DNA from 2 places in the Ruoffia tabacinasalis genome. Region 1 is predicted to be linked to the other one. Evidence: riboswitches for the same ligand, from Rfam matches in the RefSeq annotation. Region 1 holds a riboswitch; the other holds the start of a gene.

Region 1 (16,079 bases):
ACAAATTATAGCTTGCGAAGGAATTTACTAAGTAATTATACGCAAAGTATGTTAGAATGTTGTTAACTCGAAGTACATCGCAAAAGATCTAAGATCGATGACTTTACAGATATGAAAGGTTTGGTGAAAGCGATGCAATCATTAGATGAAACAATACTATTCAAACTGGACGATATTAATAAACGCACAGTAAGAGAAACATTGGAGATAGTCTATAGTGCACTTGAAGAAAAAGGGTATGATCCAATTAATCAAATAGTTGGTTATTTACTTTCAGGAGATCCTGCATATATCCCTCGTCACCGCGATGCACGTAACTTAATACGTCGTCATGAACGAGATGAAATTATGGAGAAGTTAGTAGAATTCTATCTAACACAAGAAGAGAGTTAATGAGCAAATATCAAAGAGCTATGGGTCTAGATGTTGGTTCAAAGACAGTCGGAGTCGCACTCAGTGATTTACTTGGCTGGACTGCCCAAGGGTTAGAAACGATTAGAATTGATGAAGATGCGAATGAATTTGGAATTGAACGTCTGAGTGAAATTATTAAATCAGAGAATGTCAATACAGTTGTCATTGGATTTCCAAAGAATATGAATAACTCCATTGGTCCAAGAGCAGAGGCTTCCATGAGATACGGTGAACTTGTTAAAGAGCATCATCCAGACGTAGAGGTCGTGTATCAAGATGAGCGATTAACAACTTCTCAAGCAGAAAAGATGTTAATTAACGAGGGAAATGTTTCCCGTAAGAAACGCAAAAAAGTTATTGATAAAGTCGCAGCAGTCATCATTTTACAAAACTATTTAGATTCAAAACCACAACTATGATTTAAGGAGATTACTAAATATGGAAAACGAACACAATCATGAGCACCACAACGAACATGAATATATTACAATCTTTGACGAAGAAGGAAATGAAACGCTACACGAAATTTTATTTACTTTCGATTCAGAAGATTTCCAAAAAAGCTATGTTTTAGTTTATCCAGCTGGAACAAATGAGGAAGAAGATGTTGAATTACAAGCATTTTCATACACAGAAGCTGAAGATGGATCAACAGGAGCTTTACAACCAATCCAAACTGAAGAAGAATGGGATATGGTTGAGGAAGTTCTTAATACATTCTTGTTAGATGAAGATGAGTAATTTAAGATAACAGAATGATTTACAATACGTCACACTTTTACCTTATGGTAGATGTGTGATGTTTTTGTAATAGAAGTATTATGGTAATAGTAATGCTTATTTGTTATAATCTTTCAATAAAATGTTCTACATAAAGGAGAAACTATGTCAAAAGAATCTTGGGAAGATATTAAACTACGCGCCAAGGAAACTGAGACCGAAAGAGTGAAAGAGCGATTGTGGACAAACCGAATCGTTCGCATTATTATTTTACTAATTGTGTTAATTGTATTGGGTACGGCTATATTTGGTTATTTTTATGTAACGAGAGCATTAAGTCCGGTGAATTCGGATAATGATCAACTTGTAGAAGTGACGATACCCTTTGATAGTACTTCAGATGATGTCGCGAATATACTTGAAGATAATGGGATTGTCCGTCATGCGGATATCTTTGGAATTTATATGAAAGCCAATAATGAAGAAGCACTTCAAGCAGGTCATTATGAATTTTCACCATCGATGGATGCACAACAAGTTCTAACGACGATTCAAGAAGGCGGGGAACCAATCTTTGTTGATGCGGATACAACCATCACAGTGATTGAAGGAGCAACTATTGACGAAATTGCTACCCTAGTTAACGAGAATACAGCAATTACAGAAGAAGAGTTTATGGATACTGTTCAAGATGAGGAATTCATAACAAATCTTCAAAGCCAATTCCCATCACTTTTAGAAGAAGTGACGCAATTAGAAGGCTTAAAATATACTTTAGAGGGTTACTTATTCCCAGCAACTTATGATTACTTTGCTGGAATGACGGCGCAAGAATTAATTACAGAAATGGTTAGTGCTGCGAATTTAAATTATCAACGATTAGTGGATGATTTAACGAATACGTATCTTTCTTATCATGAAGTATTATCACTTGCATCAATTATTGAACGAGAAGCAATTACGGAAGAAGATCGTGGTCTTGTTTCAGGTGTGTTCTATAATCGTCTAGAAGTAGGTATGCCACTTCAATCGGATGTAACGGTCTTATATGCTTTAGGTGAGCATCGAGAATTTGTAACTTATACAGACTTAGAAGTAGATTCGCCATATAACTTATACATGTATGACGGATTAACACCCGGTCCGATTGGAACACCAAGTTACCAAGCGATTGTTGCTGCAATCTATCCTACATGGAATGATTATTATTACTTCGTGGCTGATATTGATACGCAAGAAATATATTATTCAAGCACAATTGAAGAACACGACGCGTTAGTTGAAGAATTTGTGAATAGTCGACAAGCTTCCATCGAAGCAGAAGCCGGCGAAGATGAAAGTACAACAGATGAAGAAGCTGCAGAGATTGAGGAAACTGAGGAAGTTGTTGACGAACCAGTTGAGTAAGACTGAAACTCAATTTGTCAGTTATAATTAAACATAGAAAGCGAGATTGTTTATGGGGACGAAACCGGTAGTAATTGGCGTTTCCGGTGGTTCAGGAAGTGGAAAATCGAGTGTAAGTAGCCGAATATTAGAAACTTTTGAAGGACTATCAGTAATGTTGTTACAACAAGATTATTATTATAAAAATCAAAGTGACCTTCCACTAGAAGAGAGATTGAAGACAAATTATGATCATCCATTAGCATTTGATAATGATTTATTTTACAATCATCTGGTGACATTAATTGAAGGTGGTTCAATTGAGAAACCAATTTATGATTTTACAAATCATACACGCAGTAATGAAACGGAATATGAAGTTTCACGTGATGTTATAATCGTTGAAGGAATTTTAATATTAGACGATAAACGTATCCGAGACTTAATGGATATTAAAGTGTATGTAGATACTGACGACGATATTCGCTTGGCTAGACGAATCCTTCGTGATATTAATGAACGAGGTAGAACGGTTGAGTCAGTGATTAAGCAATACGTAGAGGTCGTGAAACCGATGTTCCATCAATTCATTGAACCTACGAAACGTTATGCTGATATCATCGTGCCAGAAGGTGGCTACAATCAAGTTGCGATTGATTTATTAACAACGAAGATTGGAACAATCTTGAATCAAAAATAATTACATAAACGATCGTGATTAGCGGTAAATTACGATCGTTTATTATTCTTTTATATAAAAAATAAAAATTTAGATTGAAAAATAGTAAATAACGTGCTATCTTATTTCTATCGTTTCAAGAAGGAGAGAATAACATGGATCAAAAAGTCTATCCAATGACTTTATCAGGTAAAGAAAAATTAGAACAAGAATTAGAAGATTTAAAAGTCAATAAACGTAAAGAAATTATTGAACGTATTAAAATTGCAAGAAGCTTTGGGGATTTATCAGAGAACTCTGAGTATGAATCAGCTAAAGATGAGCAAGCTTTTGTGGAAGGTCGTATTTCAAGTATTGAAAATATGATTCGTTTCGCAGAAATTATTGATGATAAAGACGTTGCTAAAGACGAAGTTTCATTAGGTCGTAAAGTGACGTTTGTTGAAGTACCAGATGGCGACGAAGAAACTTATACAATTGTTGGTAGTGCAGAAGCTGACCCATTAGAATATAAAATTTCTAATGACTCACCGATTGCCCAAGCAATTTTAGGTAAAAAATTAAATGATGTTGTTTCGATTCAAACGCCAGGCGGATCTTTTGATGTTAAAATCATCAAAATTGAAGCAGCTGATGAATAGTCTTGAATAGTTAAGTATTAATAAGTCTGTCTTTTTATAAGGCAGACTTATTTTTTTATTGGAAAATGTGAAGTGAAATTCATTTTCTACTTCAGAATCTGTTATACTGATTTTATGGAACAGAGGTGTTTTATGCAAAATTTTTTAAAACAAAACATTTTTATTGTATTTGCGATTAGTCTAGTGCTTATATTATTTGACATCTTTTTAGATTGGAAAATTATAGGTCTTATCGGAGTATCTTTTATACTATTTATTGTCGGATTATTTATTGGAAATCGAATCCTTCGCTTAATAATTTTCGTTGGAGCCTTATTTCTACTCATCTTAAGTTTGCTTATGATTCAATCAGTTTGGGTATTATTATTAGTGATTATCTTGTTTTTAATTTTATTCAGAACTAAAGATGGCAATGAGTTAATTCATTTTAAAAGTGCGTTAATCTTACCTAAGAAGTCTGAAAGTAATTATTTAGGGGTGCAACTCATTGAACCGCAAAGTGAACAGCGAACGATTCTGAATCAAGAATCGATTTTTGATTCATACAGAGAGAAGAAAGTAGACTTTGAATGGGATGATGTCAATATTGTCTTATTCGGAGGTAACCATATCCTAGATTTTGGTAATACAATCTTGCCTCAAGGTGAGACGACGATTGTTATTAGAAAGATGTTCGGTCGTACGCGATTAATTATTCCCAATGACATTGGTGTGAAACTAAACATTAGTACAATTTCAGGCGGAGTAGTATTTGAATCCCAACGCTATTCATTGACAGCGGACAACTTCCGTTGGATGAGTCCAGATTATGGTGACTCAAACCGAAAAGTGAATGTCATTGTATCGGTGACATTTGGAGATGTTGAGGTGATTATTCTATGAATTTTCGTTTATGGACTCATTTATTCTTCTTTCAATTTGTTAGTTTTTCAGCCGTTGTCGTCATCATTTTCGGAATTCTCATTTATGAATTAAATGTGATGACACTGGCAGAAGTGTTTACCGTTGAGTTTTTTAATATTCCAGTGTATTTGATTATTATCGCCTTTATCTTAACCATGAGTATCGTGTTAGCGATTATCTTAACCGTTGCACTGAGTTCACCATTTGAACAAATTAGAGCACGAATTAACTGGTTATTATTAGGAAAATATCAAAATGAAATATTCCGTAAAGAATTGCAAGGCGGAAATTGGTTTGATGCTTCAAGACAAACGGCGAAAGATATTAATCGCCTTCGGGACAAGATTGTTGATCTATCGACGGATCTACAAGAATATACGGCAGCACCAGTGTTTGTTGGTGAAGATACTAAAGAAGAGATTATTGAGAAAGAACGTAATCGAATTGCGCGCGAGTTGCATGATTCAGTCAGTCAGCAATTATTTGCTGCGACGATGATGATTTCAGCTATTAGTGAAGTTGCTGAGAGAGAAGAGTTATCGGTAACTAAATCTGTGAAAAAAGTTGAAGAGATTATTGGAAATGCCCAAACTGAGATGCGGGCATTACTCCTTCACTTAAGACCGATTGATTTAGTGGATCAACGTCTCGATCAAGGTATTAAACACTTGTTAGAAGAATTAGATACTAAGATCCCAATGGAAATTCATTGGAATCTCGCACCCGTAAAAGTTGATAGTGGGATTGAAGATCACTTATTCCGAATCGTTCAAGAAGCGATATCTAATACGATGCGGCATGCGAAAGCGAATAAATTTGAAATTTATTTAACTCAAGACAAACATTCAATTCAATTAAAAATTATTGATGATGGGCAAGGGTTTGATGTGAGCACAGCTAAACAAAAAGGTAATTACGGTCTTCGAAATATGGAAGAGCGCGTGAAGAGTTTAGGTGGAATATTGAATTTAATTAGTTCAATTGGTAAAGGAACATCAATCGACATTCAAATTCCCATTTCGAAAAGAGAGGTAAATGTATGATTAAAGTATTATTAGTCGATGATCATGAGATGGTACGTTTAGGGGTGTCATCCTACTTGGATGTCCAACCCGACATCGAAGTGATCGGTGAGGCTGAAAATGGGCTCACGGGTTATCACAAAGCATTAGAAGATAAACCAGACATCATCTTGATGGATTTGGTGATGGAAGTCATGGATGGAGTAGAAGCGACTCAAAAAATTATGGAAGAGTGGCCAGAAGCCAAAATTATTATTGTGACATCTTTCATCGATGACGAAAAGGTCTATCCTGCGATTGAAGCTGGCGCTAAGAGTTATTTATTAAAAACGTCTTCTGCCAGTGAAATTGCGGATGCTATCCGTGCGACTTACGAAGGGGACACGGTGATGGGACCTGAAGTTACAAGTAAGTTGTTAGAATATGAAGATAAATCCAGACAAAAACAAGCGCACGATGATTTAACGAATCGTGAATTAGAAGTATTATTATTAGTTTCAAAAGGGTATACAAATCAAGAAATTGCAGATGAGCTATTCATCACGCTAAAAACAGTAAAAACACATGTTTCGAATATCTTATCTAAACTTGAAGTAAATGACCGCACACAAGCAACTATCTATGCTTACCAGCATGAGCTCGTATAAGCAATTCAATTTATTCAAGCAGAATACTGGTTATTATAATAAAAATCATTTATACTCAAAGCATAGTGATAATAAAAGGAGGAAGTGGCTATTTATGCCACGCACATATATATGGAATTAATTGTTGAAGATAAAGCAGTCAAATGGTTTGAAGAAGAAGTTGGAAGAGCCGAAGGTGCAGGAATTCGCTTTAAAACAATGATCTACGGAAGTAGTCCAGTACAAGATTCATTTGCTTTACAAGTTGAGCCTACCGAGCCACATTCACCAATTGTTACATTTACTTCTGATAATGGCTTATTATTCTTTATTGAAAAAGACGATGAGTGGTTCTTTAAAGAACATGACTTAGTAGTTTCTTTTAATGATGAATTAAATGAACCAAAATACATTTACCGTAAAGACGGTGTGGATTTAAACTAGGACCAAATTAGTAAATAAAATTTATAGCTATCGTTAGCACATAATCAGCTAATGGTAGCTATTTTGTTGTTGCTTTATATGATAAATCGGTATAAGATAGCTATTCGGCGATTTTTACAATAAGATGCAGTAAAGAAAAGGGGAATGTAGTTTATGACTCAGAACAATTTGCATGATTATGAGAAAGAATTTGCTAAAGAAGCGGAATATTTAGACTTTGTATATAAGAAAATGTTACAAAGTAGAGATAGCCTCGATGCATTTGTTAAAGAAGCTCGTGAAGACGGGCTGGCTTTTGTTCAAAAGATGTCCGAAGATGTTCGGGTCGATTTTAGTAGTTTTTCTGATAATATGGACACTTTCTCAACAATTGAGATGAAGAACCGCGAGATAGATCAAATGAATTCACGGATTATCTCAGCTGAAAAATTATTGGAAAATGTCAAACGGTCATTGGATGCTCCCTATTTTGGTAAAGTGGACGTTGATTTTCTAGAGGATGAAGAAGCAGAGTCATTCTACATTGGTATTAATAGTTTTGATGATGATAATTACGCAAAGTTTGTCTATGACTGGCGTTCACCAATCGCAGAGTTATTCTATAATAATACAACTGGCGAGTCTGCTTATGAAGTCAATGGCAACATGATTGAAGTAGAAATTGATAAACGTAGACAATTCGTTATCGATAAAGATACTTTATTGAAGTTTTTCGATACTTCGGTGTCGATTCAAGATGATGTGTTACTAGAAGCTTTAGAACAAGATAGTTCTAGTTTGATGCAAGATATCACATCAACCATTCAAAGTGAGCAAAATGTCATTATTCGAGATACGAAACATCCGATCATTCTAGTCAATGGAGTGGCTGGGAGTGGGAAAACTTCTACGATTATGCAACGGATTGCATATTTACTCTACTCATTTCGTAAAGAAATCACCTCTGATAATATTTTAATTTTATCTCCGAATGAGCATTTTGTATCGTATATATCTAATGTGCTTCCATCATTAGGTGAGAAAACGCCATTGAATATGACGCTTTTACAATTTGTAGGGAGACACTTGTCAATGGAATTAGAGGATGAACAAACGTATTTTAACCGTATTAGTAGTCACGAGGTTCCGAAGCAAACAGAGATTATTCGAAGTGCTTCCTTTATTGATTTTATTAATGAGTCAGAAGAGTTAATTTTACAACATATGGATTTCTTTAATCCAGTCTTACGTAAAGACAAAGAAATTGTTTCGACTGAAAAGATCTTAAAAGCTTTTGAACAGACGCCTGATAGCTCGCCGTTAATTGCACGTATTCAAGCGACGCGACAATTATTATCAAGTAATTGGGAGAGACGAATGACTAAATTGGCTCAAAAACCAAACGTGATTGACCGAGTGATGTCATTACCTGAATCTTTACAGCAAAAGTTCTTTAAAGAGCTGATTACGGATGATTCACCTCAAACGATAAACAAATATGCCAAAAGATATGTTCATATTCAATACAGTCAAGTAACCCGTGATGTTCGTGGTTTAGCTTGGATCAATTTGCAAGGTATTTTTGAAAAAATTTACTTTGCGTATACACAAGAAGTTTATCAATTTAATCCGGATGGCATATTAAACATAGATGAAGCTGTTGTATTTATTTACATTTATAATCGTTTCATCGAAAAATTATCACTAACCAATATGCGATTTGTACTTGTGGATGAAGTTCAGGACTATACAGAAGCACAAATTCGCTTATTAGTGAGCTTGTTTCCTAAATCAGCGTTTACCATGGTAGGGGATGAGAACCAAGCGATATTTAATGCGAATATCAAATTCCAAGATATTATCAATAATTTCTCAGCCCGTTCAGAGAATGTTGAGTTATATCAATTGGTGAATAGCTACCGCTCAAGCGGATCCATTACGCGCTTATTCAATCGACTCGCAACTAATAACGATGAATGGGAAATTGTTCCGATTCGTCCGGCCGGAAATGAACCTAAAATTATTAAGGTTGAGACAAAAGCTGATAATATAAAATTATTAGAAGAGATTCACCAAGAACTAGATGGGAAAGCATTAACATTGATTACAAAAACAATGGTTGAGGCTGATGAACTGGAACAATTACTAGGCCAAGAACTGTTGGATCGATTAAATCTAACTATTATCCCAATTAGTTTATCCAAAGGATTGGAATTTGATAACGTCTTGATTCATAATGCATCAAACGATAATTATCATACGCAACGTGATAAGCGAATTTTATACACTGCGAGTTCTAGAGCAATGAAAAATCTATATATTACTTTTTCAGATTCGTTGACTGAGTTTCTACAAGCATAAAAACGAATACTTAAAGACATAAAAATAGACGACAAGTGATCCAAATTTGGATTTCTTGTCGTCTATTTGTATTAATTAAATGATGCCACGTGCAATCAATGATTCAGCAATTTGTACTGAGTTTGTAGCAGCACCTTTACGTAGATTATCTGCAACAACAAATAAGTTTATGCCATTTTCTACCGAGTCATCACGACGAATACGACCAACATATACGTTGTCTGTATCTTCAGCAACAGATTGTAATGGATAGTCTAAAGTTTCTGGATTATCGGCAAGAATAACTCCGTCGATATTTCCAATTTCTTCGCGAATTTTCTTAATATCAAATTCTTTTTCTAATTCAATATTGATAGATACACCGTGAGACGTTTTGATTGGAACTCGTACCGCGGTAGCAGAGACAGGTAAGTTCTCAACACCTAAGATTTTACGCGTTTCATCAATCATCTTTTGTTCTTCTTTTGTATTACCATTATCTAAGAAGACATCGATTTGTGGAATCACTGTTTTGTTAATTTCGTAAGGGAAAGTACTTGTTGTACCTTGTTCTAAATCATCAATCCCTTTACGTCCGGCACCTGATACTGCTTGATATGTACTATAAACAACACGTTTGATACCGTAATTTTCTTGTAGTGGTTTCAATGGTACAACGGATTGAATTGTTGAGCAGTTGGGGTTTGCGATTAGTTTATCATCTTTAGATAAGACTCCAGCATTCACCTCAGGGACAACTAATGGAATATTTTTATCCATTCTCCACGCTGAACTATTATCGATGACAGTAATGCCATTACTTGAAGCAATCGGTGCAAAGTGTTTTGATGTTTCTCCACCTGCTGAGAAGATTGCGATTTGAATGGGTGCTGTTAAAGCATCCTCTGTTAGTTCTTGAATAGTAATCTCTTCACCATTGAAGGGGATTTTTTGACCGGCAGATCGACTTGAAGCAAATAAACTTAGTTCACTCACTGGGAATTGACGTTCTTCTAATACTTGTATAACTTTACGACCAACTACGCCCGATGCACCTACAACGGCAACATGATATTTTTTACTCATAATTGGCTCCTTTCAATATTGTATGTTAATTTATAATTGAATTATTAAAAAGAGAGATTCCTTTTTAATTTTCAATTTATACCTATTAAACTTAAGCATTATCGCATAAAATGTCAAGTTAAAAATGCTTAGATTTAATAATTGACATTAAAATTTTAATCCTATCTTAATCCTGTTGACATTGTAATTTACCATTGATATAGTATATTTAAGTTAAAGAGGTATTGTGCGAGGCGCGGTTGACAAAAGTACACACACGTGGAAAGGGGATATCGCCGAAACGACTTTCGTTGGGGACTGACTTTAAGAGGTTGGTCACTGTTATTATCAAAGAGCCAAAGTGATAATAAGGTGCAATCAATTACCAGGCAAAAGGATACGTCAACTCAAATCAAGATGGATTGATTAGTGAAAGCGACCACGAACCTTTTGTTCGTAGTCGCTTTTTGTTTACTTTTATTTAAGGAGTGGAAGAATGCATTTAGAACCGTATCAAACGAAGGTGAATAACGAACTGGTTCATTCACATCATAAATATTCAGATTTAGCTCAACAGTATGGAACACCGCTTTATATTTTCGATGAAGAGAGTTTTAGAGATCGCGTGTATCGTTTCAAAGAAGCATTAGAGAATCCTTACTTTGAGACAGAATTATTATTTGCATCGAAGTCTGTTTTGACACTAGCGATTGCAAAATTGATTTCAGAGTATGGTATTGGACAAGATGTTGTTAGTGCAGGGGAGATCTATACTGGAAAGAAAGGTGGCGTTCAGCCATCGAAGATGTACTTTCACGGGAATAACAAATTAGACGAGGAATTAGCTTTTGCGGTTGATCAAGAAGTTGGAACGATTGTCATCGATAATCGAATGGAAGCTGATAGACTAAATAATATTTTAGAACAAAAAGGGAAAAAGCAACGCGCGTTATTACGCTTAAATCCTGGAGTTGAAGCACATACACACGAATACATTAAAACTGCTAACTTAGATTCAAAATTTGGTGAGAGTGTCTTCGATGACAATATTGAAGACATTATAGAAACTATCTATAACTATGATAATATTGAATTAGCAGGTTTACATTGTCACATCGGTAGTCAAATATTTGATTCAGAATCTTTTATTAAAGCAGCGGATGAAATGTTATTATTTGCTCAACGGATTCAAACGAATTTAAATATTCCGATTAGAGAAATTAATTTCGGCGGAGGCTTTGGCGTCTACTATACCCAAGAGGATAAACCGTTTGATATTGCTGAATTCTTACCAGATTTTATCGAGCATGTTCATGAAAAGTCTACTGAATACGGGATTCAATTAGAGAAGGTGACAATTGAACCTGGAAGATCTTTAGTTAACAATTCTGGAAGTACTTTGTATACGATTGGTGATATTAAGCAGACTGTAGGTGGTAAGAAGTACGCCTTTATCGATGGCGGGATGACTGATAATATCCGTCCTGCTTTATATCAGGCTGAATACGAAGCAGCCTTGCCGAATAAAATTAACGAACCGATTAAAGAAACGTACACCATTGCTGGTAAGGCCTGTGAGAGTGGGGATGTCGTGATTAATAAGATTGATCTTCCTCAAGTTGAAACAGGTGATTTATTACTAGTAAATGGGACAGGGTCGTATAATTATTCTATGGCAAGCAATTATAATCACATTCCCATTCCTGCCATGGTGCATATTGATGGTGAGAAAAGTTACTTAACAGTCAAACGTCAGTCATTTGAAGATATCATAGCAAATAATATTATATAGGAGGATATTTATAATGAGTATTTACGAAGGTTCAGCAGTTGCATTGGTTACCCCATTTATCGAGAACACAAAGGAAATCGATTGGCGCGCATTTGAAAGCCTATTAGACTTTCATTTAGAAAATAATACAGATGCTTTAGTAATCACTGGAACAACGGGTGAGAGTTCAACTTTATCAGATGAAGAACAAATTGAGTTGATTAAATTTGCTGTAAAACATGTTGAAGAAAAACTTCCAGTCATTGCAGGAACAGGTATTAATGATACACGTCACGCTATAAAACTAAGTCAACAAGCTGAGCATGTGGGAGCAGATGCATTACTTATCGTCACCCCATATTACAATAAGGCATCTTACAATGGTATGTTAGCTCACTTCCGAGCGATTGCTGATTCAGTAAACATCCCAATTATTTTATACGATGTTCCCTCTAGAACCGGTACATCATTAACACCAGAACAAGTGGGTATTCTAGCAGAGCATCCAAATATTGTGGCTTTAAAAGATGCGGTAGGTAATTTAGATTATACTCGCGCAGTGCTTGATAATGTGCCAGATGATTTCGCAGTTTATTCAGGGAATGACGATTTAAATTACGATATTATCGCTTTAGGTGGTAAAGGTGCTATCTCAGTAACCGCTAATATCTTACCGAAGGAAGTTCATGATTTATGTCGTCTTGCTTTAGATGGACATACGGAAGAAGCTCAACAATTAAATTATAAACTTGAAGATATTAACCGTGATTTATTTGATGAAGTGAATCCAATCCCAGTAAAATACTTAGTTCACAAAATGAACCGTTGTGCTTTATCATATCGTTTACCTATGGTCCCACCAAGTGAGGAAAGTGCTGAATTATTAGATACTTACTTAGGCTTAATTGAAAAATACACAATATAGAGAATAGAGGATTGATAAAGTGAATATTATACTAATTGGATCCGATGGCGCTATGGGTAAAGTTGTCACTAATATCTCGAAAGAGTTAGGTCATCAAGTGGTTGCAGGTTTGCAATCAACTGAAGAAACAGAACAACCATTTCCAATCGCTACAAATTTTGATGATTTAACAAAAGTGGTTGAAGAGCTTGAAATTAAACCAGAAGTGATGATTGATTTTTCAACTCCTCAATTAACGGATGAGTTACTAGCATTTGCAGTGGCTCAAAATCTCCCACTTATGCTTGCAACTACAGGGCAAAGTGAAGCACAAGAGCAAGCAATTCAAGAGGCAAGTAAATCCGTTGCTATCTTAGATACTCACAATACAAGTATCGGTGTGAATGTGATGCAAGAAGTGAGTAAGCATTTAAGTAAAGTATTATATCCTTTAGGTTATGATATTGAAATCATTGAAAAACATCACCGCTACAAGAAAGATGCACCAAGTGGTACAGCTAAGATGTTACTGGACTCGGTTGAGGAAGGTATGTCAGAAAGTGCGACAAAAGTGTATGGACGCGAGGGTATTGGCGAAGCAAGAGAACACCAAGAAGTTGGTTTACATGCTATTCGTGGTGGTGATATTGTCGGTGAACACACGATTATCTTCGCAAATAATCAAGAAACACTTGAAATTACTCACCGTGCAGGATCAAAAGAGTTATTTGCCAGAGGCGCAATGGCTGGAGCAGAATTTTTAATTAATCAAGCCGAACCAGGTATCTACTCAATGAATGATATTTTTTAAACGAATTGTGGTTCTGTGAGAAATTCATAAATAACAACTCAGTAATTGTGGCTAGCTTTGCCATGATTGCTGAGTTTTTTTGTTTAAATTTTGAGTTATATATCCTTGAGAAAATTTCAGGGACACAATACGTAATTTCATGTCCTTGAGAAAATTCTCAAGGACACAGGCACATACATTTCCAAAAAAATATTAAATCCAGATTAGAAACCGCTTTACTTTTAGTTAAACATCGTGTAATCTTATTTTTAGAAAACACGAAAGGAGGATGTCAGATGAAACAAGCAGTTCAAGTAAGTTCAAATTTATTTAAAATGACATCACCTTTAATCGTTCATAATATTAGAGATTTCAACTAGACAATTAGATCAATTATGTCTAAGTATGTAATTCTACAGCTGATATTTTATGAGCCCTTAATTGTGGTGATAAAATATCTTTTTTTTGTGCAAATTTTAATAGGAAAGTTGGGAAACTATGCTTCAGTCAATGTGGTATTACATTAAGAAACACCCTGGAAAATATATATTTGGTGGTATGACAGCAGTTCTTACCAGTATATTATATATTTTCCCAAATTATATTATTCAACTCTTTATCGATGATATTGTAACAAATCAATTAACTCAAGCTGTCTTAGTGCGATATTTATTCTTTTTATTTATATTAATGATATTAATTTATGCGGGGGATGTGACTTGGTTTAGAGTTTTATTCGGAGAGTCATATCAATTCCAGAAAGAATTAAGACAAACTGGTTTTAAAAGTTTACTTGGCTTTCGTGCTTCTTTTTATGAAGCTTTTCGTTCCGGCGATTTGATGACACGAATGACGTCAGATATCGATACGATAGGAATGTTACTAGGTTATGGTTTAATGATTGTATTGGGAGACGGAGCGTTATTACTAAGTTTCCTTGCAGTTATGATTTTTACGATTTCTTGGCAAGTCACTTTAGTTAGTTTGATTCCTCTACTGATCTTTGGTGTTATTATTTATTTCCTTAGTAAAGAAGTGGATAAGCGTTATGATGCGATTAGAGATTCTGTAGCTGAATTGAGTAATGAAGTGTTAGAAGTGGTTGATGGCGTTCGTGTGATGCGAGCGTATGGACGGAAAGATTTGGAACAAAAGAGATTTCAAGAAAAAACACAGAAAGTTGTCGATAAGGCGAATCATTTGGCGATGGTGAACGGCTTATTTGGTCAAATTGCTAAAGCCTTTGGTGGGTTAAGTATCGCCATCGGACTCATGTATTGTAGTTATTTAGTGAATTTAGGTCAATTATCAGTGGGTAAATTAGTTTCTTTCCAATTATATTTAGCTATGTTAAATGGAACGATTTGGGGAATGACAGAAATAGTTGTTATTTACCAACAAGGTAAAGTTTCATTTGAGAAGCTCAATAATTTAATCAAAGCGAATGATCTCATGGAAGCAGACGGTCATCTGACGCTTGATTCGATTGAAAGCATTGAGTTTCAAGATTATTCCTTTAAATATAAAGAGGATGATAAAGAGACAATTAAAAATCTCAATTTTACGCTTCAACGAGGAGAAACGTTGGGAATTGTCGGTAAGACCGGGAGCGGGAAAACGACGATTATTCGACAATTATTAAGACAGTATCCAATTAGCGGATCTGGAATAATCAAACTCAATGGTCGAGATATTCATGAATATCAACGGGAAAGTTTAGAAGCGATGATTGGCTATGTGCCACAGGAACACATACTTTTTTCTCAAACTGTAAAATATAATATAATGTTTGGAAATAGTGAAGCTAATGAGGAAGACCAATTGGCCCAAGCGATTGAAAATGCGGCCTTTACAAAAGATTTAGAGCGTATGTCAGAAGGGCTTAAAACGTTAATTGGAGAAAAAGGTGTGTCGATATCTGGAGGACAAAAACAAAGGGTATCGATTGCCAGAGCCCTAATTAAAGAACCAGAGTTATTAATATTAGATGATTCACTTTCAGCGGTTGATGCAAAGACTGAAAGAGCCATCATTACAAATGTTCAAAGTATCCGTGGGGATAAGACAAACATTATTGTCACACATAGGCTTTCTGCGGTAAATCAAGCGGACATGATTATAGTTGTAGACGATGGACGCATCGTTGAATACGGCTCACCGAAAGAATTATTAGCGAACGAAGGTTGGTATTACGAACAATTCAACAAACAACAATCAGAAGGGGGCGCTGAGAATGAAGACATTCACTAGACTACTTGGTTACTTACGTTATGAATGGAAACTCTTGTTATCAGGGTTCATTCTGTTGATTTTCTCTACAGGACTTTCAATATATACACCAATTATTGCAAGTAAAATGATTGATTATGTGTCCCTATCCGTTGCGAACGAAGAG
Region 2 (16,079 bases), on a different contig from region 1:
CAGCTTGCGCCGTTTTGTTCTTAATTTTAAAAATCACTTCGTAGCGCGTTTTACACTCAACTAATATTAATAAGACCGGATCAATAGCCGCTTTGTTTCCAATGACGGTATCTATTTCCCAATGGCCAAAGCTCTCTCTAGAATCAATTTCTTTAGGACGATTCTCAATCGATTGACCTAGAATGCGCTTGTTTCGACGCGCCTTAACTGTCCGTTTCTTGTTGTTACGCTTTAACTTTTCTAACAGATCCAAGTTACGTGTTTGCATCACACCGCTATCAATCCAATGATATAAGGTGGTTGTACAGGGTATAATCGCTTTATCGAATAACTGATGTCTCTTGGCTAAACCAACAACCGCATCCGGTGACCATTTTTCATGAAGCATCTTTTCATCTGCCCACTCAATAAAGGTATTTGAATCAGACCATTTAGGGCGTCTACCACTGTTAAGACGGTTTTGTTCATACTTGGCTTGACCGACATCTGCATCGTATATCGTGTAGGTATATTGATAGATTTTACCCTTCTGATTTTGTTTCTTTACTTGGGTAATCGTCCCTCTGTTGATTTCATTATTAATCATTTGAGGTACACACCCTAACACTTTGGCAATGTGACGATTAGAATAGCCTTCTTTTTTTTAGAATGGCAATTTGACATCGTTCTTTGTAAGATAGGTGTTTTCCTTTTCGTGAGTTTATGTTAAGCTTTTCTTGCGTCATGTGATTTCATCTCCGTTATTTGATAGTTGTGGTAACTTCAATATAACATGAAATCGACATGACGTTCTTTTTTTAGGATTTCAAGAGGTGGCTAACCTCATTATAAAATCCTCCAAATAAATAGTCATACGACGATAGCCATAAATTCCATTAAATGTTCCATATGATTCTTGAATGCATGCCATTAATTTTTTTAAAGCGCAATTCTGTATGTGTTAGTTGACGTTTTAACTTTTTATAATAGCTCGATTGGCTCACTTTTAATGCGTGGCACAGCCAGATTACTTTTTAGGCTTTTTCTTCGTATGTCGTTTTTTCTTTAATTAGATACATCTCTGGCTTTGAATTGTAGGATTGAGACTCCCCACCATTAGTATACCTAAAAATCCAGCTACGAATCGTTTTCTGAGATGGAATATTATATTTAATTGCCAGTTTATAGATGGATATCTTATTGATCAAGCGTTCTTGTGCCACTTGTTCTTTAAATTCCGATGAATAGTGTTGCTGCTTAGTCGGGGGTTGAAGGCCATCAATGCCATGTAGTTGATAGAGCCTCACTTTAAATAAAAAGTATGTATTCTCATACTGTAGTCCTAAATTCTTCAACATAGGAAAAGTCATACCCTCTAAATAATGAAGAATATAATACTCCAGTTCAGCCACTGTATGCTTCATATTTGAGTACATAAAAAGTCCCCCTAAAGTAGTTTACTTTTTTAAGTGTCTACTTTAGGGGGCATATCATACTCTCCGAAGAAAGTATCAATCCAATCAGTGATTACTTAAGATTAGATTATTCAGTAAGGCATTATCTTGAGGAAGCAATTCATGCTACACCGAATTTTACAGCTTCTCGAGAAAAAATATTTAATAACAACTTAAAATTAGCAACTGATAGTCAAGCGGATAACTCTTTAATTGCTCGTACTATTACTACAAAGCAAGATCGTAATCCTAATTCTGGTATTATCGCCTATGATAAGAACCCTTTAGTTGAAGGGACAAGATATCGAAACTTAACGCCTAGAGAAGCTTTTTTGCTGATGGGATTCACAGAAGAAAGTTTCGATAATCTAACAATCAAGAATCCTTCTGAAGACGTAAAAAGAGCTTTTCTAACGCAAGCTAAGTTATTAAAGTTAGCTGGAAACAGCATTGTAGTTGATGTCCTCTGTGGTATTTTTAAACAGATGGATTACATAAACACCCATATTCTTCCTCAAGATGACAAGGAATCCCAAAGTTTATCCGACTTTGGTTTAGAAATTAATATACTATAATTCTTAATAAACACAAACGAAGTTAGGAGCTCTACAAATTTGTAGAGCTCCTTGTTTTATTGATGGCATCTCTTTGAATATAATTATTGATCGTAATATTAAATTGTGAACTGAGTTCCGAGTAACTTACAATTTTCAAACTCTACTCGGTGAATGGATGCTTGGCTTAGATTTACATTCGAGAAGTCACAGGCGATAAAGCGCACATCAGTCAGATCTGCATCACTTAAATCCATATCGTTGAATATACCGTCACGAATGACGCAATTATATAATCGCACTTGCTCCACCTGAACGGTTGTAAAGTCAGGTTCATTCAAATCATAGCCATCTAGTTCTAAGATATAATCGTGGGGTTGGTATAAGTCTTTTAACTCTTTTTCTTCTATATCCGCTTGTATTACTGGTCGTTTAATTCGCATCATCTCGCACCCTTCTTTTTACTTATGGCTATTGTAGCATAGGCTCTATCTTTTTCTCATCCTTCTTTGATTATCAATTGCGACTCTTTGCGTATTTTGTTAGACTTTTTCTTATTAGTCATTTAAAGGAGGTCACCCGATGCTTATAGACTTAGTAGACAAAGAACCTGATGTATTAAAGTCTGTCGCTGATTTGTGGTTAGCTGTGAATTTAGAAGTGCATGATTTTGTTGACCCAGCCTATTGGACCAGTCATTATGATGATGTGCTCTCAGCTTTTCATGAAGCGAATATGGTGCTTTATCAAGAAGACAATCGACTGTTAGGCTTTGTTGGTATGACGGGAGACTATATTGCGGGTATTTTTATTGAGAAGGAGAGTCGCCACAAAGGCATAGGAAGCCTGTTGTTGACTTATTTAAAAAGCCAACACAAATCTTTGACACTTTCTGTTTATTCACGCAATTCGCAGGCGATACAATTTTATAAAAGGCATGGTTTTCAATTTATTGAGGAGTGTTTAGATGAAGAAACTCAAGAGAAAGAATGGCTAATGACCTGGACAGCAACTTAGATTATCAAACCCCCCCAACCAAACTCAATATGAACTGCCCCCTGTCAAGTAGACAGGTAAATAATAAAAATAGTTAAGGCGAATCTTCAGATTCGTCTTTTCTTTATATAGGTTTGGATGCCCTTCCATTTCATTAAGTGCTAGACACACTTATGATTAACAGCGGCTTGTTGAAAGTGATTTAAATAAATAGTCCTACGACGATAGCCATAAATTCCATTAAATGTTCCATGTGATTCTTGAATGATTACCATTAATTTTTTTAAGCGCAATTCTGTATGTGATGGTTGACGTTTTAACTATTTATAAAAACTCGATTGGCTCACTTTTAATGCTTGGCACAGCCAGGTTACTTTTTAAGCTTTTTCTTCGTAAGTCGTTTTTTCCCTTTCATCAGATACACCTCTGGCTTTGAATTACAGGATTGAGACTCCCCACCATTAGTATACCTAAAAATCCAGCTATGAATTGTTTTCCGAGATGGAATATTATATTTAATTGCCAGTTCATTGATGGATATCTTATCGACCAGGTGTTCTTGTACCACTTGTTCTCTAAATTCCGTTGAATAGTGTTGATTCTTATTCGGTGGTTGAAGGCTATCAATGCCATGTTGTTGATAGAGCCTCACTTCAAATGAAAAGTATGTATTCTCATACTGTAGTCCTAAATTCTTCAACATAGGAAAAGTCATACCCTCTAAATATTGAAGAATATAAAACTCCAGTTCAGCCACTGTATGCTTCATATTTGAGTACATAAAAAATCCCCCTAAAGTAGTTTACTTTTTTAAGTATCTACTTTAGAGGGAGCATATCATAAACTCTTCATATAATTTAATCACCTTTTAGGTCACTATAAATCTGCTCTCTTCCCACTTCGACTTAATTCCACAAAGAATCTTTAGGCCAAGCAATAGACCGCTCATATTCTTGTGTTCCTTTAGAATATCGAATCTTCGAAGTTTTCGACGGCGGGCGATCAAAACATTTAATACTTACCTTGTGATGTACCTTAAAATACAGGTTTCTACTTCTCGAAAGATGACCTCACCTTCTTCATCTAGCTCCATTGTATAAGTGGACATGATCTTTTATTACAAGAATAGTTGGTTGAATACAATACGCCAATCAAAAAAGTTAGAGAAGTATCACTAATTTTATAAGAAGCATTCACTCTCTTATACTCAACTTTAGATAAAACGAGTGCACCAAATTCAACTCCAGTAAATCTCCGGTGTAAGCGAAGATTTAAAACTGTCTTCATTTTCTACAATTGGATTTATTTCTAGGATATTTACGTGCACTCCTACTCATAATAAGCACTCCTTTAATCTGATAACCAAGGTACTCGTTAATTACATATTAACAAAAAACTAAATATCTTCATTGCGCATCATCCAATATCCCAAAATCTTCTTCAACCACCTTATAAATATCGACTTACCAATCTAGTCTGCACTATCCAATCCATACCTTACCCCATCTTCTGACAATTTTATATCCTTTTAACAAAAAAACTTTTTTTCTCCTTAATTTTATTATTTTCAATCCTTATACTTGTAATTAGTTGAGGCAATTAAAGATTATTTTTATGCGATTTATAAATTAATTTTCTCAATTAAATACACCTTTGTTTTTTGTTATATTATATAACGATGTTATCCTAATTTTGGTTAACATTATCAAAACAGCCTTATTTCGCGTTATATTTTATAACACCATCCGTCATAACTGACTTGTTTTGTGTATTTTTCATTAATATAATCTAACAATACTAAATAATATTATTAATATTTTATTGGAGGGTTTTATATGACGACGACTTGGACAAAAGAACGAATTATGGCAGATGCGAAAGAAAATAATGTAAAATTTATCCGCTTAATGTTTACCGACATCTTAGGTACGATAAAAAACGTAGAAATTCCTCTGTCTCAATTAAGTAAAGCTTTAGACAACAATATGACCTTTGATGGTTCATCAATAGAGGGCTTTGTACGAATCGAAGAGAGTGATATGTACCTGGTACCTGACTTACAAACTTGGCTGATTTTTGATTGGAATATTGCAAGCGATGATACTAAGCGCATTGCTCGTCTGATTTGTGACGTTGAGACATCATCTCGTGAGCTATTCTCAGGGGATCCTAGAAGCAACTTGAAACGTGTTCTGGAAGAGATGGAAGAACTCGGCTTCTCTGACTTTTACTTAGGCCCCGAAGCAGAGTTTTTCTTATTCAAGTTAGATGAAGAAGGGAATCCAACGATGACATTGAATGATCACGGTGGTTACTTTGACTTAGCGCCGACAGATTTGGCGGAGAACTGTCGCCGTGATATTGTTCTAGAACTAGAAGCTCTTGGCTTCGAGATTGAAGCTAGTCATCACGAAGTGGCCGATGGGCAACATGAGATCGACTGGAAATACGCTGATGCGGTGACGGCTTGCGATAATATTCAAACTTTCAAGCTCATTGTTAAGACCGTAGCTCGACGCCATCATCTTCATGCTACGTTTATGCCGAAACCGCTTTTTGGTATCAATGGTTCTGGTATGCACTTTAATATGTCACTCTTTACTGAAAGTGGTAATTCTTTCTACGATGAAAGTACGCGGTCTGGCTTATCTAAGACAGCCAAGCATTTTATTGCAGGTCTGATGGAGTACTCACCGGCCTTTACTGCCGTCTGCAACCCAACCGTGAACTCCTATAAACGACTGGTCCCTGGCTACGAGGCCCCAGTCTATGTGGCTTGGAGCGAGAAAAACCGCTCCCCATTAATTCGTATTCCAGCAGCTCGTGGCAACTCAACCCGTGTTGAATTAAGGAGTGTCGATCCATCGGCCAATCCTTATCTTGCTCTAGCGACGATTCTTAGCGCTGGATTAAAAGGTATTAGAGAAGAACTCGAAGCACCGGCTCCGGTTGATTGCAACATCTACAGCATGACCGCTCGCGAGCGTCTTGACCAAGGGATTACAAGCTTGCCCGGTTCATTACAAGAAGCCATACTTGAATTGAAAGCTTCAGACCCAATCTTGGATGCTTTAGGGCCGCATATCTCTACTAGCTTTATTAAAGCCAAAACAAAAGAGTACGAGGAATATGCCAAATATGTCTCACCATGGGAAATTGAACAATATTTTACTAATTATTAAAACATGATTAGTAATTAGTTGACGTCAATTAGTATCAATGTTACTCTATAAAAAAGGTATTGTGCGAGGTGCGGTTGACATGAGGACTTATGGGTCTGAGGGGATATCGCCGAAACGAATTATCGTTGGTTAGTCATCATAATAGGTGGCTAACTGTTCAACTTAACTGCCAGTTAAGCTGATTGTGCAAGCAATTACCGGGCAAAAGTATACCACTCTTCTACTGGAAGGATCATGGACTTTTGTTCGTGGTCCTATTTTTTATTCACTAAATTAAGGAGAGAGTGTAATGACAAAATTAACAAATAAAAAGGCCATTCCCTTTACAAAAATGGAAGGAATTGGCAATGACTATGTTTATATTAATGACTTAAAGGAAGAGATTGAAGATCTAGCAGAATTAGCAATTCAAGTAAGTGAACAACACTTTGGCATTGGTAGTGATGGTCTCATCGTGCTTCGCCCATCTAATAAGGCAGATTTCCAGATGCGGATGTTCAACCTAGATGGCAGCGAAGGTCGGATGTGTGGCAATGGCATCCGTTGTTTAGCCAAATTTATCTACGACAATGGCCTTTGGGATCAAAAATCGATTGAGATTGAGACACTAAGTGGCGTCAAAACCGTCCAGCTCATTTTCAATGATCAAGGTGAAGTCACAGGAGCTCGGGTCAATATGGGCCAAGCAATTATCGACACGGCCTTGATTCCAATTACGGCAGAGGAAGACCAATGGATTAATCAGGCCATTACAATCGCCGGGCAAGCTTATCAAGTGACTGGTGTATCGATGGGGAACCCTCATCTCGTTATCTTTCAAGAAAATATCAAAGACTTGGACTTACAAGCACTTGGACCTTGCTTTGAATATGACACGCGCTTTCCTGAACAAATCAATACCGAATTTGCCCACGTTCACAACCGCCAAGAAATTAGCATGCGCGTGTGGGAACGTGGGAGTGGCGAGACTTTGGCTTGCGGAACCGGCGCCTGTGCGGTTGCGGTCGCCGGGGTGTTGAATGGTCTTACTGAAGAGACGATTAAGGTGAACCTCTTAGGGGGAACACTCACAATCACGTGGGATCGGAGCGACACAGGGCATGTTTATATGGAAGGCCCTGCCCGCACTTCATTCACTGGTCACTACTTTCCACAAGTACATTAGGAGGATTTATCATGCAAGCAAATCATAATTATTCAAGGATTTCTGACAGTTACTTATTCTCAACCATTGCTCAAAAAATTGACACTTACACTCAACTAAACCCTGACAAAGAGATTATTCGTTTAGGCATCGGGGATGTGACCCAACCCCTTGTTCCAGGAATCATTCAAGCCCTCCATCAAGCAGTGGATGAACAAGCTTCTACTGATACTTTTCGTGGTTATGGCCCTGAAGGCGGTTATGACTTTCTGAGAGAGGCAATAGCCCAACATGATTATCAAGAAGTTGGCCTGTCAATGGATAGCAGTGAAGTCTTTGTATCAGACGGCGCCAAAAGTGATATCGCCAACTTGCAAGAATTATTCGCACTCGATAGCATCATCGCCATGGGAGACCCTATCTACCCTGTCTACATCGACAGCAATGTACTCACAGGTCGCTTGGGCGAATGGAATGAAGAGCTTGGTCAATGGAGTGAGCTTGTCTATTTAGAAAGTCATGCGGAAAATCACTTCCGACCTGCCCTCCCTACTGAGAAAGTTGATGTCATCTACTTATGCTACCCCAATAACCCGACTGGGATGACTCTAACGAAAGACGAACTGCAACAATGGGTCGATTTTGCCTTAGAAAATGAAAGTTTAATCCTCTTCGATGCAGCTTATGAAGCTTATATTCAAGAAGACGGTATTCCTCATTCCATCTATGAATGTGAAGGTGCCGAGCGTTGTGCGATTGAGGTCCGTAGTTTCTCTAAGAAAGCCGGTTTTACTGGCTTACGTTTGGGATACTCCGTCGTTCCAAAAGCACTGACTTTCCAAAATATGAATTTGAACCAAATGTGGCACCGCCGTCAATCGACCAAATTCAATGGCGCCCCTTACATCATCCAAAGAGCCGGTTGGGCTTGTTACCAAGAACCTGCCAGGACACAAATCGAGGAAAATATTAGCTATTATATGGAAAATGCTCGAATGATCAAGGAAGGTTTGAAAGAAGTAGGTGCAACCGTTTATGGTGGCGACAATGCACCTTATATTTGGCTTAAAACGCCAGTTGGTGTCTCATCCTGGGAATTCTTCGATCAGTTATTGGAAAAAGTTCAAGTAGTGGGGACCCCAGGGGTCGGCTTCGGCCCAAGTGGGGAAGGCTACTTTAGACTGACTGCTTTCAATACTCGGGATAATACTGAAAAAGCTGTTGAGAGATTGCAGAAGTATTATAGTGAGTAGGGTTTAGAGAGTGTAGGCGATTTTGTTAGTAGATTAAATTTTGGTATAATGATACCCCCAAAGGTTAGATTTTAGTCTTACTTTGGTTCTTTGTCAAATAATGTTGGTGAATATTTAAGGCGATAGATTTAGTTCTATCGTCTTATTTTTTGATGTAAGTTATTTCGCGATCTGTTGGATTGGAGGATATACTTTTATAGAGCCTCTTCGTCACAAAAATACAATGGGCGTACAGATTCAGCATTAAGTTGCTGAAGTTGGGTTGAGATTAAAATACGACATCTTAAGTGACCGTAATTGCGATAACCTTAGTCAGATCGTTTGATTATCTTGATTTTTATTTACGGTGCCTTCCACAACGCTATTCGAGAGTGTATAAGTTAAGCTGTTTTTAATATCTAACGCGTAGGAAGTTAAGGTTCGAAACGCTGTTCTCATCTTGTGTGGGAATACCTATCCATGGTGATGGTTTTTACCTGCCGCCGTTCTTCCAGTGAGAACCGTAAGAAATAAGCCCTTAAATACAGTTGAGTTCGGCCTTCAAGGATATCCACCATTTGATGTGTCGCGTTATTCATTAACAGACACGACATTGCCCCAGGAACATTTTTAACCGATTTAAATTCATCGATCGTCAAGTGGGACGGTAAGCAACTGGATTTAGGATTTAGGTTGTCCCCATAGGTTTTTAATTGACGGATAACCGTCGTGGTTGAAACATTCAGGTGTTGGGCGATGAAGGTCATGGACTGCATCTGAGCTAATTCTTCAAGGATGACATACTTCACCGCATTAGAAATAAAACAATGCCAGCGACTTAAGGAAGTGACAGCTACTGTGGCCCACGGCAATGTTTACACAAATAGCGTTGTTTCCTTAACTTTTAATAGACAGGCTGAAAGTTGTATTGTCCCAATAAAACGACGGAATTCATCGTACCGTTTCGTATGATATCATGACTACTTTGATTTAGACAGCCACAGTGAGAACAGGCTTGAGGCAAATGATCGAGATCCCCGTCACCGTGAGAACTTTTCGATGGGTCACCTTCACATCCAGGGACGTCGATTGAACCGATGCCGGTAGAATGTAAGTAAGCCATGTCGATTTCCTTTCTTATGTGTTTGGTCGTACTTACATCATAACGGAAATCACTGGCTTTTTGTGTATACAAAAATAGTGCGGGTGATTTCTCACCAACACTAAAAAATATAAAACCAAAAAAACAACCTCACACTAAAAAGCATAAGGTCGTTCTGATTGGATGTAGGGACTGATTTCTAAGATCTATTCACTATTTAGTACGACATGGGAAACGATATGATTAATTAAATTGTACCAAATTTCTACAAAAAGTAGTCTTTTGAAGTATTATTTGGTATGCCTATTATTCTACTGATGTCTCTCTAAATAGTACTTGACTAAAAGTAGGAAATAGGACCTGGTTTACAAGTCCTATCCATTATATTAGAAGGTATTTTATTGTTTAGGTGTATAAATTAAATGTTCATTTAAGAAAGCAGTAAAGCCTAATTCACTTAATTCGCGACCATAACCTGAGTTTTTAACGCCACCGAATGGCAATTCTGGCAGTGAGGTCCAACCAGAGTTCATAAAGGACATCCCTGTCTCCACTTTTTCGGCAACTTTGCGAGCATGGTCTAAATCCTCACCATAAACTGAACCACCAAGCCCATAACTAGAATCGTTAGCTAACTCTACCGCCTCATCTTCATCTTTAACTTTATGAACGATAGCTACGGGACCAAAGATTTCTTGATTAAAGATTGGGTTGTCTTTTGTAATATCAGTCAATATCGTTTGCATTACAAAGTTACCTGGATGGTCAATCGGCTCGTTACCATAAACCACTTTTGCTCCATTATCAACTGCTAATTGAATTAGTTCTAAGACCTCTTCTTTCGCTTTTGCTGATGATAGTGGGGCTAAGGTTGTTTCTGGATCCATTGGATCTCCCCATTTAGCTCCTTTGAAGCTTTCAACTAATATCTCTAAGAATGCATCGTAATTTTTCTCTGTCACGATGAAACGTTTAGAAGAAGTACACACTTGCCCGGCATTATTCAAACGTAAGCCTGGTAGTAATTCTTTTAGGCCATCTAAGTTCGCATCATCCAAGACGATAAATGCATCATTACCACCAAGTTCTAAGGTCGATTTCTTCAAGTTACGCCCAGCAATCTCAGCAATCGTTGCTCCCCCACGTTCAGAACCTGTTAGACAAACACCTGAAACACGCGGATCAGCAATCACTTTAGCAACTTGATCATAATCTGCGAATAAGTTCTTGTAGGCTCCTTCTTGCCCGCCAGCTTCTTTTACTAAATCTTCAAAGGCTTGAGCAGATTCTGGACAGATGGAAGCATGCTTAAGAACCATTGGGTTACCTGCTACATAGTTTGGTGCGAATACGCGCATAATTTGGTAGTAAGGGAAGTTCCATGGCTCCACTGCCATAATCACCCCTGTTGCTTGGCGCACGACATAAGCGTCTCCTGTATCTGTTTCAAAAGGAATTGGTTCCAGGAATTCGTCAGCCTTATCAGCATAGTATTCTGCGATGGAAGCAGATAATTCGACTTCACCCTTAGCTTCTTCGAATAATTTACCCATATCTTTTGTCATAATCTCAGCGTATTTATCGATATCACGACGTAAAATTTCAGCTACTTTATATAAGACCGCTTTTCTATCTTCTAATTGCCCCTCTTTGCGCCATTGTTTGTATAACCTGTGACCATTCTCTAGATGTTTCTCAATCTCTTGATCCGAAATATTTTCGTATGTCTTCAAAACCTCGTTAGTAAAGGGATACTTTGTTTGATATGCCATAAAATAATTCCTCCTTAGAATAATATATATTTTTATTATAACACAAATGATAGCGCTTGCTAGTATTTGGCTCCTAACTCACTATGTTAATTTATAATCACCTATAAATTTATATAATTCATTGTAAGAGGTTTCATTAATAATTCTAAAACGAATAATATTTTTTTATGCTACCAATCTCTAAATTAAAATCCGTTATAATACACCCATTGCCACATGGCACTACTCCCGTTACAATCCAAAATAGCTCCCTCTTTAATATATTTGTAAATTAGAAGATGGGGCGTCGTGAGTGGGTGCCACGGTCTGCTTTCTAGATTACAGTGCGTCGCGAAGAGGCGCCACGCTCCATTTCAAACAATTGGGACCGTCGCAGGGAGGCACCACGCTAAAGCCTGACAAAACAGATCGTTTCGAGGGGTCGCGACGCCCTCAAGCCTTGAAATCAAATAATCTAGATAAAAAAACTACCAGTAACTTTCCATAGTCTCTAGCAGTTTAGTTGTTTTAATCTTAGCATCTAGTTATTTTTAATCATCCAGGACGAATACACCCGTTCCTAAGATAATTCCTCCGTGACGGTTGCTAAAGTAGCCAGTAATATTTGTGGACTTGAGATAGAATATTCTTCACGGTGATGTTTCCTAAAGCAAACAAATCAATCCCAACTTCTTCCGCTAATTTACCTTCTTCAACAATGTTTCGCAATGACTCTTCAAAGCTAATACGCTCGCCCGTTAGGCTATCTAACGCCACTTCACCAAATGTATCTAAACCAAACTGTAACTTATGTATCTTCATATAGTATCCCCATCTCTGTGCTGTCTTTTATTATGCACATCATTCTAATTGTTATTTGAATTTGATGTGATCAACAAAAAACCCACTCTGTTGATTAAACAACAGAGTGGGAAGGGTGTGGGGAGAGATTACTTTAAATTGGCTAATTCTTAGACTAACTAGGCTAATTGCTCGACTCTTTGTCTTTCAATCTCAAACACTTTCTTCTTCAGCGAATCTTCAGACACAACCGTTGCATCTTGTGCTTGACGTCGATCAAAAGCATCTGACACAAGCGAATCGTGCGCATATTGGTTAAATATATCAGACTTCTCGACAAGTATTTCTAACATTGTTTCATCAATACTTGCTTCAGTCAGCAGACGATATACAATAACATTTTTAGTTTGTCCCATTCGATAAACTCTACTTATCGCTTGGTTCTCAGTAGATGGTTTCCATTGTGGTTCGCATAAAATAACAATATTGGCTGCTTGAATATTTAATCCTACTCCCCCAGCTTCTATTTGACTTAAAAGTATCTTCCCATCTTCAGCTTCAGTAAATGCATCGATCATATCTTGTCGTTGGTTGGTAGAAACATCTCCAGAAATCATACCCACTACATCTTCTCCAAGTAGATTCAGTAATTTGTTTAAAACAATTTTAAAATAAGAGAATATTAAAACTTTATCTCCATTTTCTTTCGCTTCCAAGCAAATATCCATTAATTGTTTAACCTTTTCTGAATGTTTAGGTTCATCACCGGCAAAACCAGCCCGCCTCATCTTCATTAATCCACTAAGTCCTAATGACACAGCGTGATTATAATATTCCTGCTCTATTTCTGAGAAGTTTGACCATAGTTCTACCATTTCAATTTCAGGTAGCTCTTTCAAAACCTCATCTCTTTTTCTTCTTAAGTAGACATAAGAAACAAGTTGTTTAAACTTTTCAGGATCATAATCAGCAAAATATCGATCGATGCGTCTAACTAATTTAGGTTTGAGATACGAAATCAACTTCTTCATCTCTTCTAAACGATTTTCAATAGGTGTTCCTGTCATATATAAATGATATTTTGATTTTTTAGCTAGTGCATTGACATTTTTGGCCCGCTTAGTCGCTTCATTTTTTATGTAATGAGCCTCATCTACTATGATTAAGTCTAATTGCTTCAACTTGTCATCATTTACTAAATGGTGAGTTTGTTCAAAGTTTGTTAGTAAAATACCACCTTGTTCTTGCCATTTATTCAGCGAAATTCTCCTCAAATCTCCTCGATATATATAGGTTGGTAAATCAGACCATTTTTCAATTTCTCGTTTCCAGTTTGCCAACACACTAAGGGGTGAGACAACTATTGAATGTTTATTATTATCTAAATAAAGATGATTAATCATCGCAATACCTTGAATGGTTTTTCCTAATCCCATCTCATCACCTAGCAAAGTACTTTTATATTGCAAAGCATACTTTGTCCCAAATTCCTGATATGGTCTTAAGGTAACTTTTAAACTATCTGTATTAAGTGGGTACTGATTTACTTTTTCAACTATAAAAGAAGGCAGATCATTTGGTGAATATGTTTTAGATCCTCCCATAACTCTATCTAACATAGCAAAATAATTCGCACTATTTTTCTCAAAATCTTTTCTGATTTCATTTGTTGTCAACTGTACGAGTGGAATGTTTTGCACTTCACTAAATTGTTCAATAAATTGTTCTAAACTGTTAAATAGATTTTTCTTGTATTGAGTGATAGTATGCTTAATATCATCGTTATAAAATTGTCGTTTATAGTCGTTTGCATCTTTTTCAGCTAATATCTCTAAGATCGATTTCACTTGGGTTAACAGATTTTTAGCTTTATTAACAATATCTCTTTCAAATTTTTCCAATTGTTGGCGGTGGTGGAGGTGCCCTAGAAGTTCGATTTCTTCCTCAGAGAGATTATTTGACCTCAATTGGGGGTAAAAATCTTTTTCCATCGTCTTTACAAAAATATTTAACTGATTTATTAAATCATCATAGTCTTCCTCTGATACATTATCTTTTAATTGCTGTAATTTATCAGATTCCTTTTTCAAATCACCAATTGTTGTGATACCAATTCTATCCAGTTCATTAATAGGTAACACTTTCTCACTATTAGCTTGTAATACTTCAACCATCATGGAGTCTAATTCATGAGGAATTTGTATCTCTTTTGTCTTATTCCAGCTTTCTCTAATGCGTTTTTCAATGACTTCCTCATCAAATTCCATCATTCGATATTCAAGCTCTGCAACTTTTTCAGCAATAAGTTTATTTAATAAATCTCCTTCTTTTGTGTCATATTCAATAACCGCCAAGATTCTTTCCATGTATTTTGAGGGATTTAAGTTGAAGTCGTTGCGCACCTCTATTTCACTGACTGATATTTTATCGAGAAGCTGTAGTTCTCTCTCGAGCGTCTCAATTTTATAGAAATTTGCCATAAATTTCTCTCGCGAATCATTAAGTTTTTTCTTAATTGATCCTCGTTGGAATAATTTCATAAATGCATTCTTATCATGTTGAATAATATAATCTAGTGAGTTTTTTAACTCTACTATCATTGGCATATACTCTTTTTCTATATTAATTTTTTTCACTTTGATGGCATCTGACACGAATAAGACTGTCAGCAGTTTGAGTTTTTGTTCTGATATTTCAGCTCCGATCATTTTAGGAAAGGTATTCAATACTAGTTTGTCTGATAAATTTTGCTTTGCTAATGATATATTATTAACAGAGTAATTATTGGGCATTATTTTTGAAATAACTGACAATGCTCTTTGATTGAAGGGTTGATTTTCCACTTTTACTTCTTTTGAATGTGTTTCAAGTAATGAAAGTATAACATTAACTGGTAATACATCTACCTTATCTTTTACAGCTTGATTTCTTAAATTGGTTGCTAATGAGCGAACATTATAGTCAGTAAATAAGTCGTCTGATTCAGTTAAAAGCTTTTCAATGTCATTGATTTTACTTTGATATTCTTTTGCATTTTTATAACTTATATCCATACCCACACGCCCTTATAATTTTTTATAATATCAATTGCTATCATTGTATCAAGATAATGAGAAATAAAATAGTTAAATAGTTAAATAGTGACGGATTGTATAATGATATTAGCAATCTTTAAAACTCAATAAAAAAGCGCCACAAATCAAATTTGCAACGTTTCTACAATATTAACTTCACCATATCAATATCTAAAATATCTGCATAATAGCACGCGCCTTCTTGGAAACAATGAACCGATTCAATACTACCTAAGCTATTAGCCAAGGTAAAACTATCACCCCTTCAAAATTCATATGTTCCAGTATCGCTGTTACTAATCCTAACCTCATATATCTACCTACTCTTTATATTTTACATTGCTTTGTAATATGACTATGACAATAAATCCTGAAAGTAGCTACTAATCTCAGTACATTTTGTTAAAACTGGAGCAGGGCGTCGTAAAGCGCCGCCACGGACCAAACTGTCTAAAGTAGTAAGTCGTTTCGTACCTAATTACTCAAACCTCTTCAATATCGATACCCTATCAAGCATTGAGAAAGCTATTAAAATCACTGAATACCTCACATCCTCATTCAATCAAAAAGCAACAGAACTAACAAAATTGGGCTAGTTCTGTTGCTTTCTTTACGCTTATTCTCTTTTATTTTTATAACATCAATCTGTATGGGTCATTAAGGTATTCAGATACTGTCTCTAAGAAACGAGAGGCTGGTGCGCCATCAATAATTTGATGATCATAGGTTAAGCTTAATGGTAATTTTTGATGAACGGTGACGGTTCCTTCAGTGTCTAACGCAAGTTCATCGCTTAAAGTACCTACTCCG

What was found. A riboswitch is a leader RNA that binds a small molecule or an ion and turns the genes downstream of it on or off. The one in region 1 is predicted to bind lysine.
Region 2: it holds a riboswitch for lysine, as region 1 does, so the genes downstream of both, dapF (diaminopimelate epimerase) here and lysA (diaminopimelate decarboxylase) in region 1, are expected to answer to the same signal.

Annotation. Positions count from the first base shown of each region.
Region 1 is NZ_JBHSHQ010000029.1:6,179-22,257, reverse strand. It holds gene ACFO5Y_RS05040 (IreB family regulatory phosphoprotein) at 133-393, shown strand; gene ruvX (Holliday junction resolvase RuvX) at 393-833, shown strand; gene ACFO5Y_RS05030 (DUF1292 domain-containing protein) at 853-1,155, shown strand; gene mltG (endolytic transglycosylase MltG) at 1,300-2,541, shown strand; gene udk (uridine kinase) at 2,594-3,220, shown strand; gene greA (transcription elongation factor GreA) at 3,355-3,840, shown strand; gene liaF (cell wall-active antibiotics response protein LiaF) at 3,973-4,722, shown strand; gene ACFO5Y_RS05005 (sensor histidine kinase) at 4,719-5,786, shown strand; gene ACFO5Y_RS05000 (response regulator transcription factor) at 5,783-6,412, shown strand; gene ACFO5Y_RS04995 (HesB/YadR/YfhF family protein) at 6,497-6,835, shown strand; gene helD (RNA polymerase recycling motor HelD) at 6,989-9,175, shown strand; gene ACFO5Y_RS04985 (aspartate-semialdehyde dehydrogenase) at 9,251-10,240, opposite strand; lysine riboswitch at 10,461-10,605, shown strand; gene lysA (diaminopimelate decarboxylase) at 10,716-12,011, shown strand; gene dapA (4-hydroxy-tetrahydrodipicolinate synthase) at 12,025-12,915, shown strand; gene dapB (4-hydroxy-tetrahydrodipicolinate reductase) at 12,935-13,705, shown strand; gene ACFO5Y_RS04965 (ABC transporter ATP-binding protein) at 14,183-15,934, shown strand; gene ACFO5Y_RS04960 (ABC transporter ATP-binding protein) at 15,918-16,079, shown strand, end outside.
Region 2 is NZ_JBHSHQ010000068.1:15,973-32,051, reverse strand. It holds partial or broken gene ACFO5Y_RS10990 (IS30 family transposase) at 1-725, opposite strand, end outside; gene ACFO5Y_RS10985 (transposase) at 1,014-1,415, opposite strand; gene ACFO5Y_RS10980 (DNA cytosine methyltransferase) at 1,469-2,008, shown strand; gene ACFO5Y_RS10975 (pentapeptide repeat-containing protein) at 2,107-2,433, opposite strand; gene ACFO5Y_RS10970 (GNAT family N-acetyltransferase) at 2,570-3,004, shown strand; gene ACFO5Y_RS10965 (IS3 family transposase) at 3,145-3,258, opposite strand; gene ACFO5Y_RS10960 (transposase) at 3,354-3,764, opposite strand; gene glnA (type I glutamate--ammonia ligase) at 4,819-6,165, shown strand; lysine riboswitch at 6,223-6,363, shown strand; gene dapF (diaminopimelate epimerase) at 6,455-7,330, shown strand; gene ACFO5Y_RS10945 (LL-diaminopimelate aminotransferase) at 7,342-8,562, shown strand; gene ACFO5Y_RS10940 (helix-turn-helix domain-containing protein) at 8,997-9,413, opposite strand; gene ACFO5Y_RS10935 (NAD-dependent succinate-semialdehyde dehydrogenase) at 10,042-11,415, opposite strand; partial or broken gene ACFO5Y_RS10930 (LLM class flavin-dependent oxidoreductase) at 11,955-12,216, opposite strand; gene ACFO5Y_RS10925 (SNF2-related protein) at 12,375-15,248, opposite strand; gene ACFO5Y_RS10920 (dihydrolipoamide acetyltransferase family protein) at 15,902-16,079, opposite strand, start outside.